Regions from separate parts of the Jejuibacter sp. L23 genome, predicted to be linked through region 1. Evidence: predicted binding sites of a transcription regulator. Region 1 holds the regulator's gene; each other region holds the start of a gene.
What was found. The regulator CRP, encoded in region 1, controls carbon source genes, mostly activating them, when cyclic AMP is high. The targets are predictions, from matches to a motif close to ATGTGANNNNNNTCACAT.
Positions count from the first base shown of each region.

Region 1 (4,520 bases):
GCGGTGCAGAAAATTGCCCTGGGATGATTATTTGTGGCTTTGCAGACGGCGGCGTAGCCAGGCGCCGTGGTGGGGGCGCTGATGCCAGGCCACGGAAGAGATGGTATGCATCGCATTCAGATGGCTGAGGATGCGATCCAGATGGCGCTCCATGGTACTCATTGGGCCAATGGTGAGCGCCTCGGGGTCGTCCAGTACGTGAATGGCCCCGCTGTCGTCGGGGTTGTCCCAGGTCAGCCGTTGCTGGCAGCGCTGAATAGCGATTTCACAGGATTGCAGATAGCGTTGGGCCAGCGCTGGCGTCAGCATATTATGCTCGCGCGCCAGGATCGTCATGGCGTTAATATGCTCGACGATAAACTGGCTGTGGGTTACCCATAGCTTCATATCGGCCAGGTAACGGTTATTGAATGATGGCTCCTGCATTGCCTGATTTAGCGAGTTATAGAGCGCATTATGGGCCTGATTGACCCGCATTCGCTCCCAGGCCAGCGGGCCGGGCTGTGGATCGTCGCTCAGGATCTGGCGGATGGCCTGCTGGTCGCGCTCCAGCGCATCGTGGGCATTCTGTCGTAGCAGGCCGCTCTGCCACTGAGGCCACAGCCAGACCATGCCGCCAAAGGCGATCAGGCAACCGAGCAGCGTATCCACCAGTCGGGTCATAATAAACTGCTCACCGCTCAGCGAAAGCAGTTGCAGGCTGTACACCGCAGTGATGGTAAATCCGACGGTCGCCAGCGCGTAATGTTTACGGATTATCAGGTAGCCAATCAGCGTTATCAGCAGCATTCCCGCCAGAATATAGCCCTGGGGTACGTTAAAGTGCAGCGCGCCCGCCGCAATTAACAGACCCGCGATAGTTCCCCCCGCCCGGTGCAGAATGCGTACCCGGGTGGCGCCATAGCCGTTCTGGGTGACAAACATGATGGTCATCAGTATCCACCAGGGTTTGGGCAGATTGAGCGCGGCGCCAAGCAGACTGGCGATGGCAAGCATGGTTCCAATGCGCGCTGCGCTACGCAGCGCCGAGGACTTCAGCGACAGATAGCTGCGCAGCGCCCGAAGCAGCGGAAGATGCTGTTGCCGGTCGGCCATCAGATCCCGAATATAGAGCGGGCGCTGGGTGCGCAGTAGTCGGGCGATACGGCTGAAGTGATAGTGGCAGAACTGCCCCACCGGGTTTTCCGGATGCTGGCGGGCAATCTTTTCCAGCGCGGAGATGGGTTTTTCCATGCTAAAGCGCCGGGGATAGCGGTGGTAGAGTATATCGTCGCTGACTACGCGCAGTCGGGCGGCCACGGTACGGGCCGCCCAGCGAATCACCGGTTCCGCGTGGCTCTGCTCTACCAGTTTCTGTACCTCTTCAGGCTGGTGAAGGCTGACGGAAATATGCTCCTGAAGATCCAGCGCCACCTGAAAGACGCGCAGCAGGCGCTTATAATCATTCTGGCGGCTGGTGGCAGATAGCATATGCAACTGCTGATAACAGAGGCTGATGAGATCCACCACCTTTTGCTGACGAATCAGCAGCGGCGGCAGCGCATTTTCCGGATCGGTATGCTGGGTCAGCAGGCTGTATTTGGCTTCGCAGTAGTCCGCCAGTTCGCGATAGAGCAGGCTCAGGGTCTCGCGTAGCGGCTGTTCACGCCACATCCAGAACCAGAACCAGTTAAAGGCGCCGTACCACAGGGTGCCGAGCGCATACAGCAGCATCGGCTGCCAGACCGGCATATTGCCGGCCAGCCCCAGAGTAAAGATCGCGGCGATAAGCGAAGCAGGCAACAGGCGGCCATGCAGGGCGCTGATTTCCGCCGTAACGCCCAGTAACAGCGCCATTCCGAAGAAGATGGCGGCCAGTGGCAGCTTTTCCATCAGCAGTAGCTGAACCATCAGGCTGCTAAAGGCGAACAGCGAGCCGCCGACGATCAGGCGTTTAAAGAAACGTTTATGGGGGGTATCCAGGCCCGCGATATTGCAACAGGCGGGAACCAGCGAGAAGAGCAGGCCCTGTTGCAGGCTACCGAATATTAGCCCGATAATCACCGGCAGCGACAGTACCAGGGTCTGACGCAGCGCATAGTTAACTTCGGGGTGATAGATCAGTCGGCGCATTGGCACAGGGTAACGCGTCAGTGGCAAAGAGAAAAACGGCGCGTTGCCACAACACGCCGTTACAGACCGGGATTAACGGGTACCGAAGACGACGATGGTTTTCCCGTGTGCGGAGATCAGGTTTTGATCTTCCAGCATCTTCAGAATACGGCCAACGGTTTCGCGGGAACAGCCCACGATCTGCCCAATTTCCTGACGGGTGATTTTGATCTGCATTCCGTCTGGATGGGTCATTGCGTCCGGCTGTTTTGCCAGGTTTAGCAGGGTCTGTGCGATACGACCTGTCACATCCAGGAAGGCGAGATTGCCCACTTTCTCTGAGGTGACCTGCAGACGGCGGGCCATCTGCGAGGAAAGGCGCATCAGAATGTCCGGGTTTACCTGGATCAGCTGACGGAATTTCTTATAGGAGATTTCAGCGACTTCGCAGGCGGTTTTCGCCCGTACCCAGGCGCTACGCTCCTGGCCTTCTTCGAATAGCCCCAGTTCACCAATGAAATCCCCCTGATTCAGGTAAGAGAGGATCATCTCTTTCCCTTCCTCATCTTTGATAAGTACTGCGACAGAGCCCTTAACGATGTAATAGAGGGTTTCGGCTTTTTCACCCTGATGAATAAGTGTGCTCTTCGATGGATACTTATGAATGTGGCAATGAGACAAAAACCATTCGAGAGTCGGGTCTGTTTGCGGTTTGCCAAGCACCATGCGCGGTTATCCTCTGGTTATAAGCTGACGCCCGGAAGAATATGGGCCTCCGGGCGTATTGATCGTTTGTCCCCGCTCTTGGGGATCTGGCATGAGAAAAGCCTGTAAGCTACATAAATTTCACGTGAAATTTCATCCCGTACGCGCTTCGCCGCGCCGCGAGAGGGTATCCTCAGTGTTTTAGCATAGCTTTTTCCGGGTGTCTCCTATTGTCTCGTTTCAGCTTGACCCGGATCGCCTTCTGTTGCGACTTTCTTTGCGGCGGCTTACTCTGTGGGGAAAATGGCTTGATGGGAGCGACAACATGCAGTCACGAGTAAAATGGGTTGAGGGCCTGACTTTCCTGGGTGAGTCCGCCTCCGGGCATCAGGTGCTGATGGACGGGAATTCCGGCGACAAGGCCCCCAGTCCGATGGAGATGGTGCTGATGGCGGTGGGAAGCTGTAGCGCCATCGATGTGGTCTCTATTCTGCAAAAGGGTCGCCACGGCGTGACCGACTGCGAGGTGAAGCTAACCTCGGAGCGTCGTGAAGAGGCGCCGCGCCTGTTCACTCATATCAATCTGCACTTTATCGTTACCGGCCAGGATCTGAAAGACAATGCGGTGTCGCGTGCGGTGGATTTGTCTGCCGAGAAATACTGCTCTGTGGCGCTGATGTTGGGTAAAGCGGTGAATATCACCCATTCATATGAGGTGGTGGAAGGCTGATGCTGGCTGGGGAGGGGAGACAGATTCCCCTCCCCAGCCAGGGATTAGGCTATCTTTTTACCTTCCATAATGCGCCGCACCAGCGGCGTCATAATCAGCTCCATCGCCAGTCCCATCTTGCCGCCCGGCACCACCAGCGTATTGATATGCGAGATAAACGAGCCCTGCAGCATCGCCAGCAGCCAGGGATAATCGACCTCCAGATCCCGGAAGTGGATCACCACAAAGCTTTCATCCAGCGACGGGATCTCTCTGGCGGCGAAGGGATTAGAGGTATCTACCGTCGGCACGCGCTGGAAGTTGATGTGGGTACGTGAGAACTGCGGGGTGATGTAGTTAATGTAGTCTTCCATCGAACGCACCACCGAATCCATCACGGCTTCACGGGAATGGCCGCGCTCGCTGGTGTCGCGCACCAGTTTCTGAATCCACTCCAGGTTGACGATGGGTACTACGCCGACCAGTAGATCCACATGCTGCGCCACATCGTGCTGCGAGGTGACCACGCCGCCGTGCAGCCCTTCGTAGAACAGTACGTCCGTAGGTTCTGGTAGCGGCTGCCAGGGAGTAAAGGTGCCTGGCACCTGATCCCAGGGCACTGCTTCATCGTAGGTATGTAGATATTTGCGGGACTTTCCCGTACCGCTATGACCATATTCGGTAAAGGTATTTTCCAGCAGACCAAAGTCATTGGCGTCCGGGCCGAAATAGCTGATATGGCGCCCTAAATCCCGGGCCTTGCGAATCTCCATATCCATTTCCGGGCGGGTATAGCGGTGGAAACTGTCACCTTCGAGCTCGGCGGCTCTGAGCCCGAGTTCGGCGAAAATCTTACGAAATGCGATGCTGGTGGTGGTGGTTCCCGCACCGCTGGAACCGGTGACGGCGATAATCGGATGCCTGGTGGACATAGCTGAGCAACTCCTTGAGTACAGGGGTGTAGCCACTGAAACACGGCGAATTGTTTGGTAAACCAGATATTAGCCGCGGAATT
Region 1 is NZ_CP138199.1:4,801,605-4,806,124, reverse strand. Features, by position in the region: gene argD (bifunctional acetylornithine/succinyldiaminopimelate transaminase) at 1-27, shown strand, start outside; gene SCU88_RS23005 (YccS/YhfK family putative transporter) at 28-2,112, opposite strand; gene crp (cAMP-activated global transcriptional regulator CRP) at 2,185-2,817, opposite strand; gene SCU88_RS22995 (OsmC family protein) at 3,122-3,526, shown strand; gene SCU88_RS22990 (phosphoribulokinase) at 3,571-4,437, opposite strand; gene SCU88_RS22985 (YheU family protein) at 4,507-4,520, opposite strand, start outside.

Region 2 (4,520 bases), 850 kb from region 1:
CGCCGGTCGATGGCGAAGTGGGACCGATTCCGTCTGAGGTGGGCGAACTACTGAACGCCTCCAGCCCGCTGTTGACCCTGGTGCGTCAGCCCCAGGCTTACTTTGTCTTTAACCTGCGCGAGGATATCCTGGCCCACGTTCGCAAGGGCGATAAGGTGAAGCTGCGGATTCCAGCGCTCAATAACCAGATTATCGAGGCTGAAGTACATTACATCGCGCCGCTGGGGGATTACTCCACCAAACGCGCCACCCGTGCCACCGGCGACTTCGACCTGAAAACTTTCGAAGTGCGCCTGTGGCCGACTCAGCCGGTGCAGGGGCTGCGACAGGGGATGAGCACGCTATGGCAATGGAAGGTTTAAGGACCGGCTGGCGCTGCTTCAGTCTTGCCTTCCGCCGTGAGATTCGCGCCGCCTTTCGCAAACCGGTTTTCCACTGGCTGGGCTGGATCTTTCCGCTGCTGCTGTTCGGGCTGATCGGCAGCAACTTTTCGGAAGGGACGCTGCTGGATCTGCCTGTGTCGGTGGTGGACAACGATCACAGCAACCTGTCACGTCAGCTCATTCGCAAGCTCGACGCCGGTTCTCACGCCCGCATTACCCAACATGCAGGTGGACTGGAAGAAGCGCAGAGTCGTTTGCGCAATGCGCTGGACTACGGCATGGTCTATATCCCGCCAGACTTTGAGTCGGATGCGCTGGCGGGTCGCCAGCCCCAGGTGGTGTTCTATTATAACGCGCTGTTTTACGGGGCCGGGCTCTACTCTACTCAGGACTTTAGCGGGCTGATATCCGATCTCAACAGCAACTATCGTTCGATTATTGCGGCCAGCATTGGTAAAACGTTGCCGGCCCTGGCGCAGGTCTCACTCTCCTACGACAGTCTGTTTAACGCCAGCGGCAGCTACGTTTACTATCAGCAGTTTGCTGCCACGATCCACCTGATACAGTTGTTTGTTGTGACCTGCATGATCTACGTGCTGGCGCGCAGTAAGCCGCTGATTTATTCCAGCTCTTTCAGTATGTCGCTGCTGGGAAAACTGGCACCATACACCCTGTGCTATACCACGTTACTGATGGCGGAACTGGCGTTGCTGGTGTGGATCTTCGACGCCCGGGTGGTGGGGAATCCCATCTATATGCTGCTTGTTGGCTTCTTCTACGTGATGGCGGCCCAGAGTCTGGGGATTCTGCTGTTCACCTTTACCGGCAGTGCGATAACCGCCTACACCATGATGGGGATTATGGTCAGTATCGCCTTGACCTTCTCCGGTACCGTGGTGCCGGAACTGTCAATGTCGTTGCCAGCGCAGATTATCTCTAATCTCGAGCCGCTGACTCACGCGCTCTATGCCATGTTTGATATTTTCCTGCGTCAGGTACCGGTACGTCCGGTATTCAGTGTCTGCGCGCTGCTACTCGTCTACCCGTTGGTGACCGGACTGCTGGTGTGTCGTCGTCTTCCGGCGCGCTTGCGTAAGCAGGAGGTGGTGCTGTGAAAGCGTACTGGGCCACCTTCAGTAAGGTGCTGATGGGGTTGCTGGAGCGGCCGATGTGGATGATGTTGCTGATCTCGCTGTGCGTAATGAGTACGGTATACGTTCATCGCACGGTCTGGGATCTACCAGTAGCGGTCATCGATCAGGACCACAGTTCAGCCAGCCGTCTGTTGATTCGCAACCTGGACGCCACCTCTAAAGTCAAAATGGTGGGTTACGACAGTCTGGATAAAGCGATTCACGATCTGGGCTGGCGTAAGCTGTTTGCCGTTATCATTATGCCGACCGATCTGGAACAGAAGATTTTGTCGGGTAAGGCGGTCACGGTGCCGGTGTATGGCGATGCGACCAACCGACTGGCTAACGGCCAGATTCAGCAGGATGTGCAGTCGGCGTATCAGGAGATGCTGAACCACTACGATCAGGCGTTGTTGCTGCGCAGTGGCTTTAGCGAACGCCAGGCGCAGATTGTCATGACGCCCATTATCGGCCAGGCCCGGGATCTGTTTAATCCGGGAATCAGCTTTGCGGCAATCGTCTTTCCCGGGCTGTTGGTGCTGTTACTTCAGCACTCGCTGATGATCGCCAGCGTGCGGGTCAGCATTGTGTTGAATGCACAGGGCAAGCCGCCGCTGCCGGTCTATTTGGGCGGTCTATCGGCGCTGCTGCCTATCTGGCTGTTTCTCTCCATTGTGCTGTTCGTGCTGTGGCCCTGGGTGCTGGGTTATCGTCAGACTGCGGCGATACCAGAGCTACTGCTATTAACCTTCCCGTTCCTGCTGGCGGTATTGGGGTTGGGCAAGTTCCTGACCGAATGCCTGCGCAGCGTGGAGATGATCTACCTGACCCTGTCGTTTATCACCATGCCGGTGTTTTATCTGTCGGGAACCATTTGGCCGCTACAGGCGATGCCGGACTGGGTGCGGGGCATTGCCTTTATGATTCCTTCAACCTGGGCGGCCAAGGCGATAGCCGGAGTGAACCAGATGGGGCTATCCTGGCAAAGTGCGCTCAATGATGTGGCGATGCTGCTACTGCTGGGGGCATTTTATGCGCTGCTGGGGGTAGTTATTGGGCTGTTGCGGGACAGAGTCAGGCTGCGCACTCTGCTTAAACGCTAAAAAGGCTCCCCAGAGGGAGCCTTCTGAATCAGGTCATAACGACCGGCCAGTCGGGCGGGGTGTGACTCATTACTTCCATCGTTACGTCTTTAACATTGGTCCAAATCGCCGCGAAATCGAGGCTCATGCCCAGCAGTCCGGTAGCGAACCAGCATGAAGCGGCAATGCCCAGTCCGGTGGAAAGTACCGCCAGTACAGGGGACTCGGAACGACGAAACTGAATATTCAGCGTGCTGGCAAAAAACATCAACAGTGCGCTTAACAGCTGCCAGCGCATTAGAACCACACCCGTGGTGATCGTAGCCATGAAACCTCATCCTCGAAGCAAACCTATTACGCATAACGGCATGACGCAGAGCGCGCGATAAGGGTGACCCGGGGCCGTCAAAGGGAATAAGTCATAACAGAAAATGTAAATGGGTGTCCTGTTGCATAGGACATGTGAACTATATCACATTTGTTGATTAATTCACCAGGGGTTGAGGGATTTTTTAGCAACAAAAAAACTATTCGGGCGGCAGTCGACGCCGCCCGTGGTCTTCAGGCGTGGTGACGATAGTCGGTAGGCGTGCGGTCAAACTCGCGGCGGAAAACCCGTGAGAAAGTTTGCTGTGAGACGTAGCCAAAATCCATGGCGATATCAAAAATAGGCCGTTGGGTGGTGCGTAGCGCTTCGGCCGCCATGGCCAGGCGCCGCTGGCGGATATATTCGCCCAGCGTCTGGTGCATGACCGAGCGGAACATCCGCTGAAGGTACCACTTCGAATAACCGGATTTTTGTGCGACGGCGTCAATGTTGAGCGGCTGGTCGATATGATCATCAATCCATTGCGTTAAGGTATGGATAATCTCCTGATGTGGCGACATAGGCATCCTCTCTTATCTTCTTATACCCCCGGTCGCCAGGCTCCTGGCGAGTTGGGTATCGTACTTTTTACTGGCGACGAGTATAATTCCTCAAGTTAACTTGAGGTAAAGCGGTTTTGGAAAAGAAATCATCCCGACTAAAAACCCTGCTGACGCCGGGTGAAGTGGCCAGGCGTAGTGGCGTTGCCGTTTCGGCGCTGCACTTTTATGAAAGCAAAGGACTGATTCACAGTCAGCGCAATGCCGGTAATCAGCGGCGTTATACCCGCGATGTGCTGCGTTATGTAGCGATCATCAAGATAGCCCAGCGTATCGGCATTCCGTTGGCAACCATTAGCGAAGCCTTTAGCGTGCTGCCCGAAGGCCATACGCTGAGCGCCAAAGAGTGGAAGGCGCTGTCATCGACGTGGCGCGAAGAGCTGGAGCGACGCATCAATACGCTGGTTGCCCTGCGTGATGAGCTGGATGGCTGTATCGGTTGCGGCTGCCTGTCGCGTAAGGATTGCCCGCTACGTAACCCGAATGACCGACTGGGCGCCGAAGGAGCCGGGGCACGACTGCTGGAAGAGCCCGCCGATCGGGCGCCGCATAGATCCGGAACGGATGACGATTAACGGCGTAAGGTTGATCAAATGTTCGCGCGTCTGTTAACGGTTTGCGCAGCAACGACATCGTTTGCGCATCCTTTGGGTGAAAAACAGACAGTATTGGTTTTTTTTATCTAAAAGGGGCAAAGTTTGGTTGAAAACCCCCTAATGATGCCAGGATAATCGTTTGCCTTAAATTTCCGACCGTTTTTTACGCGCGGGGTTAAACGTTTGCATTGCCGGGGTACCCCCTTTTTAACGCCATGGCAATGCCCGGGACGAAAGACGTTTAGCCAGCATAGGGCTGTTCACTGCGCGTAACGGTAACTTCATAAAAAAGCATCAGGGGATATTTCAACTATGTCTACTCCTTCTCCGCGTGCCGGCGGCTCTCTGGACGCCTGGTTCAAGATATCCGCGCGCGGCAGTACGGTGCGCCGCGAGGTG
Region 2 is NZ_CP138199.1:368,755-373,274, forward strand. Features, by position in the region: gene SCU88_RS01685 (efflux RND transporter periplasmic adaptor subunit) at 1-362, shown strand, start outside; gene SCU88_RS01690 (ABC transporter permease) at 344-1,498, shown strand; gene SCU88_RS01695 (ABC transporter permease) at 1,495-2,619, shown strand; gene SCU88_RS01700 (YjcB family protein) at 2,648-2,926, opposite strand; gene soxS (superoxide response transcriptional regulator SoxS) at 3,160-3,486, opposite strand; gene soxR (redox-sensitive transcriptional activator SoxR) at 3,603-4,100, shown strand; gene SCU88_RS01715 (NCS2 family permease) at 4,434-4,520, shown strand, end outside.
Region 2: the regulator CRP is predicted to act here: its motif matches at 3,059-3,076, upstream of SCU88_RS01700 (YjcB family protein).

Region 3 (4,520 bases), 2.3 Mb from region 1:
CGCATTTTTCTCGGCCGCCTGAAACCCCACGCCCTGCCGGTGGCCAGCAAACATATCCTCCTCTGTTCTATTGGCGCGGGTACCGGGCTGGCGGTGACCGGCATGTTCAGCCACTGGCTGCTCGGCGGCGTCAATCTGTGGTTTATCGCGCCAATGGGTGCTTCCGCCGTATTACTGTTCGGCGTTCCGGCAAGCCCCCTGGCTCAGCCCTGGTCTATCGTTGGCGGTAATGTGCTGTCGGCGCTGATTGGCGTCTCTGTGGGGATGCTGGTGCCTGATGTGGCGCTGGCATGCGGTCTGGCGGCCGGACTGGCGATTGCTGCCATGTATTTTATGCGCTGCCTGCATCCGCCCGGCGGCGCGGTGGCGTTAACGGCGATCCTCGGTGGGGCGGACGTTGCGCACGAAGGCTACCACTTTGTGCTGACGCCGGTGTTGCTCAATTCCCTGATGCTGGCCGTGCTGGCGATGATCTTCAACAACCTGGTAGGGCGTCGTTATCCGCATCCGCTGGCCGAAGAAGAGGTGAAGTCCCGGGGGGTGTCGCAAGGGGCATCGGTGACCCGTGAAGATATTCACGCCGCGCTGCTCGACGGTCAGTTTCTGGATATTGATGAAGATGACGTTCAGGAGCTGTTGGAGAAGATCGAGCATAAAGCGGCTATGCGCAAGGCGCAAGCACGCCGGAATTGAGGGTAGATCCCCACCGACCAGGGGCCGGTGGGAGAGGCTATCAGGAGTGATGAGGCTGCTGTTCCAGCGTTCTGGTGGGCCAGCGGCGGAATACCACCAGTGACCAGACCAGCGCTGCCAGGGCCGGAATGGCGCCCACATAGCCGATATCGGCCATCGACAGATGCAGACTGACCTGATTCCCCAGCAGCGCGCCCGCGCCGATACCAATATTAAAGATGCCGGAAAACAGCGCCATCGCCACGTCGGTGGCATCCGGCGCCAGCGCCAGCACTTTCACCTGCATGCCAAGGCCGATCACCATCATCGCGATACCCCAGAACAGGCTCAGCGCGATCAGGCCATTGCTGCTGCCGGATACCGGATACAGCAACATCAGGCAGACCAGCAGCGTGGCGATGGCGGCGCTGACCAGGGTTGATGCATGCAGGTTGCCCAGCTTGCTGAAAATAATGCTGCCGATAATGCCGGCGCCGCCCAGAATCAGCAACAGAATGGTGGCGAACCCGGCACTGAAACCGGCGACCGTCATCACAAAGGGCTCGATGTAACTGTAAGCGGTGTAGTGGGCGGTAACCACCACGGCCACCAGCAGATAGATGCCCACCAGCGCCGGGCGGCGGAACAGTTCCGGTAGACTCTTAAGCGAGCCGGAGTGTTCGCTGGGCAGTTTCGGCAGCAGTTTCATCAGGCTCAGCAGGGTTAACAGCGCCACCGCGCCGATGCCCAGGAAGGTGACGCGCCAGCCCAGATACTGACCCACCATGCGGCCCAGCGGCAGACCCAGCACCATGGCCAGCGCGGTACCGGTGGCGATCAGGCTCAGGGCCTGGGCGCGTTTGCCGTGTGGCGCCATACGAATGGCCAGCGAGGCGGTGATCGACCAGAAGATGGCGTGGGCGCAGGCGATACCAATGCGGCTCAGCACCAGTACCTGGAAGTTCCAGGCCAGATAAGAGAGCACATGACTGGCGATGAAGACCACGAACAACCCAATCAGCAGCCCGCGTCGTTCAAATTTTGCCGTCAGCAGCATAAACGGCAGCGACAGCAGCGCCACCACCCACGCATAGATGGTCAGCATAATGCCCACCTGGGCAGTCTGCATATTAAAACTCTGTGCAATATCCGACAGCAGGCCCACGGGCGCAAACTCCGTGGTGTTGAAGATAAACGCGGCGATGGCAAGCGTAACAACGCGCAGCCACGCGACTTTGCGGGAGACTGTGTTTACCGTCATAAAAGTGTTTTGCGCCTGTTAATTCGAAAGGAGGAAGAAAGGCGCCGATCTTAAAACCTCGCTCGGGCAAAACACAACGATTTTGTGACGAATCTCTCACTTCTTTACAATGACGACGCTCCCCCTGGCGCGGTGACTGACGGCGTGTTAATAACAGCGTAAGGGATATTCTGAGGATATAAATGATGCAGGCGATTGATTTCTGGTTGGTTGATGCGTTCAGCGACCGACCGTTTGGCGGGAATGCGGCGGCGGTTTGCCCGTTAACGGACTGGTTACCGGATGAGGTGATGTTACAGATGGCCAGACAGCATAACCAGTCGGAAACCGCCTTTCTGGTGCGTAGCGATAGCGGTTTTGAACTGCGCTGGTTCACCACCCATGCCGAAATCGACCTGTGTGGCCACGCCACCCTGGCCGCGGCTCACGTGATTTTCGAATATCTCGACTGGCCGGACACCTCGATTCGCTTCAGCACCCGCTTTGTGGGAGAGCTTCAGGTCACCCGCAATGGCGAATGGTTAACCCTGGATTTGCCTGCGCGTGACTGCAGGCCCGAAACGCCGCCCCAGGCGCTGTTACAGGCGCTGGGCATCGACCAGGCCCGCTCGGTCAGTAAAGGCAAATGCTGGCTGGTGGAGCTTTCAAGCCGTGAACAGGTGGAAGCGCTGCAGCCGGATTTCGCTTTGATGCGCCAGATTGGCGGGCTGAATAAGGTATGCGTAACGGCAGCGGACAGCGAATATGATTTTGTCAGCCGCTTCTTCAGCCCTGAAGTGACGATGCCGGAAGATCCGGTGACTGGCTCGGCCCACACCATGCTGATCCCCTGGTGGGGTGCAAAGCTGGGGAAAACCCGGATGCGGGCCCGCCAGGTGTCGGAACGGGGCGGCGATCTGCGCTGTGAATGGCTGGAGGACCGGGTCAAAATCGGCGGGCAGGCCCGAACCTATATGATGGGCAAGGTTTTTCTGTAATCTAATGCCCTGAATACTGAGCTAATTCTTAAAAAACATATGTTATCGCCTTTGGTTATTGGCCCCGTAATGGTGACACGCGAAATAATTTCACGATTAGCTGATTAACACCAAATGGCGATTTTTTATGTGGTATACGATCTTTTCCGGGCTGATTTGCGGCGCGCTGCTGGGGTTTGTGATGCAGCGCGGTCGTTTCTGCCTGACCGGCGGTTTTCGCGATATGTACATCGCGAAGAATAACCGCATCTTCTATGCGCTGCTGATAGCGATAGCCGTGCAGAGCATCGGGGTGTTTACCCTGATCGCCGGTGGCTGGCTGAGCTATGACGCAGGCGCTTTCCCCTGGTTTGGCACCGTCTTCGGTGGCTATGTCTTCGGCATCGGCATTGTGATGGCGGGCGGCTGTGCTACCGGCACCTGGTATCGCGCCGGTGAAGGACTGCTGGGTAGCTGGATTGCGCTGTTCGCCTATATGCTGACCAGCGCGGTGATGCGTTCGGCGCATATGACTGACTTTAACCATCAGGTCAAAGGGCTCAGCACCGCCCATAACTCCATCGCCGAGACCCTGGGTATATCGGTATGGCCGTTGATTGCGCTGCTGCTGGTGGTAACTCTGGCGGTGGTGGCGAAAGAGCTGCGTAAGCCGAAGCTGAAAATGGCCATGCTGCCGCCGAAGCGCAGCGGTCTGGCGCATTTGCTGTTTGAAAAGCGCTGGCATCCCTTTATTACGGCGATCCTGATTGGCCTGATCGCCACCCTGGCCTGGCCCCTGAGTGAAGCCACCGGCCGCCACTTTGGGTTGGGGATCACCTCTCCCAGCGCCAATATTATTCAGTACCTGGTCATGGGCGACAGTAAATTCCTGAACTGGGGCGTGTTCCTGGTGCTGGGGATCTTCCTGGGCTCGTTTATCGCCGCGAAAGCCAGCCGCGAATTCCGGCTGCGCGCCGCCGATGCCCGTACCTCGGTCCGCAGCTTTGGCGGCGGTATTCTGATGGGCTTCGGCGCCAGCATTGCCGGGGGCTGCTCTATTGGTAACGGTCTGGTGATGACCGCCATGATGACCTGGCAGGGCTGGGTGGGGCTGGTCTTTATGATTCTGGGCGTCTGGACCGCCTCCTGGTTCCTGTTCGTACGCCCGCAACGCAAAGCGCGTCTGCAGACCGCTTCTGCCTGATCTATTTTTAAGTAAGGAGTTACGATGACGGTTAAAAAACTCGATGTAGTCAGCCTGGTATGTCCGTTTCCGCTGATTGAAGCTAAAGCCGCCATGACGGAGCTGCAAAGCGGCGACGAACTGGTGATTGATTTCGACTGTACCCAGGCGACAGAAAGCATCCCGCAGTGGGCGGCCGAAGAGGGGCACACTATCTCTGACTATCAGCAGGTAGGCGACGCCAGCTGGACCATCACTGTAATGAAAGGGTGACATTGTCACTTTTCGCCAGCCGGGAGGGGCGCTGCCTCGCCCGGCTTTTTTATTGCTTCACCTGCCTGAAAAAATAAAAAAACTGGAGGCAACGGTTGTATCAGATAACGCGAGAGAGTGCGCGGCAGCGCATCGCCCGCAGCCTGACTGAGGCGCTGGATAACTGGCACCGGCG
Region 3 is NZ_CP138199.1:2,483,273-2,487,792, forward strand. Features, by position in the region: gene SCU88_RS11450 (HPP family protein) at 1-693, shown strand, start outside; gene SCU88_RS11455 (sugar transporter) at 734-1,933, opposite strand; gene SCU88_RS11460 (PhzF family phenazine biosynthesis isomerase) at 2,119-2,910, shown strand; gene tsuA (thiosulfate utilization transporter TsuA/YeeE) at 3,038-4,093, shown strand; gene tsuB (thiosulfate utilization sulfurtransferase TsuB/YeeD) at 4,118-4,345, shown strand; gene SCU88_RS11475 (GNAT family N-acetyltransferase) at 4,441-4,520, shown strand, end outside.
Region 3: the regulator CRP is predicted to act here: its motif matches at 2,016-2,033, upstream of SCU88_RS11455 (sugar transporter).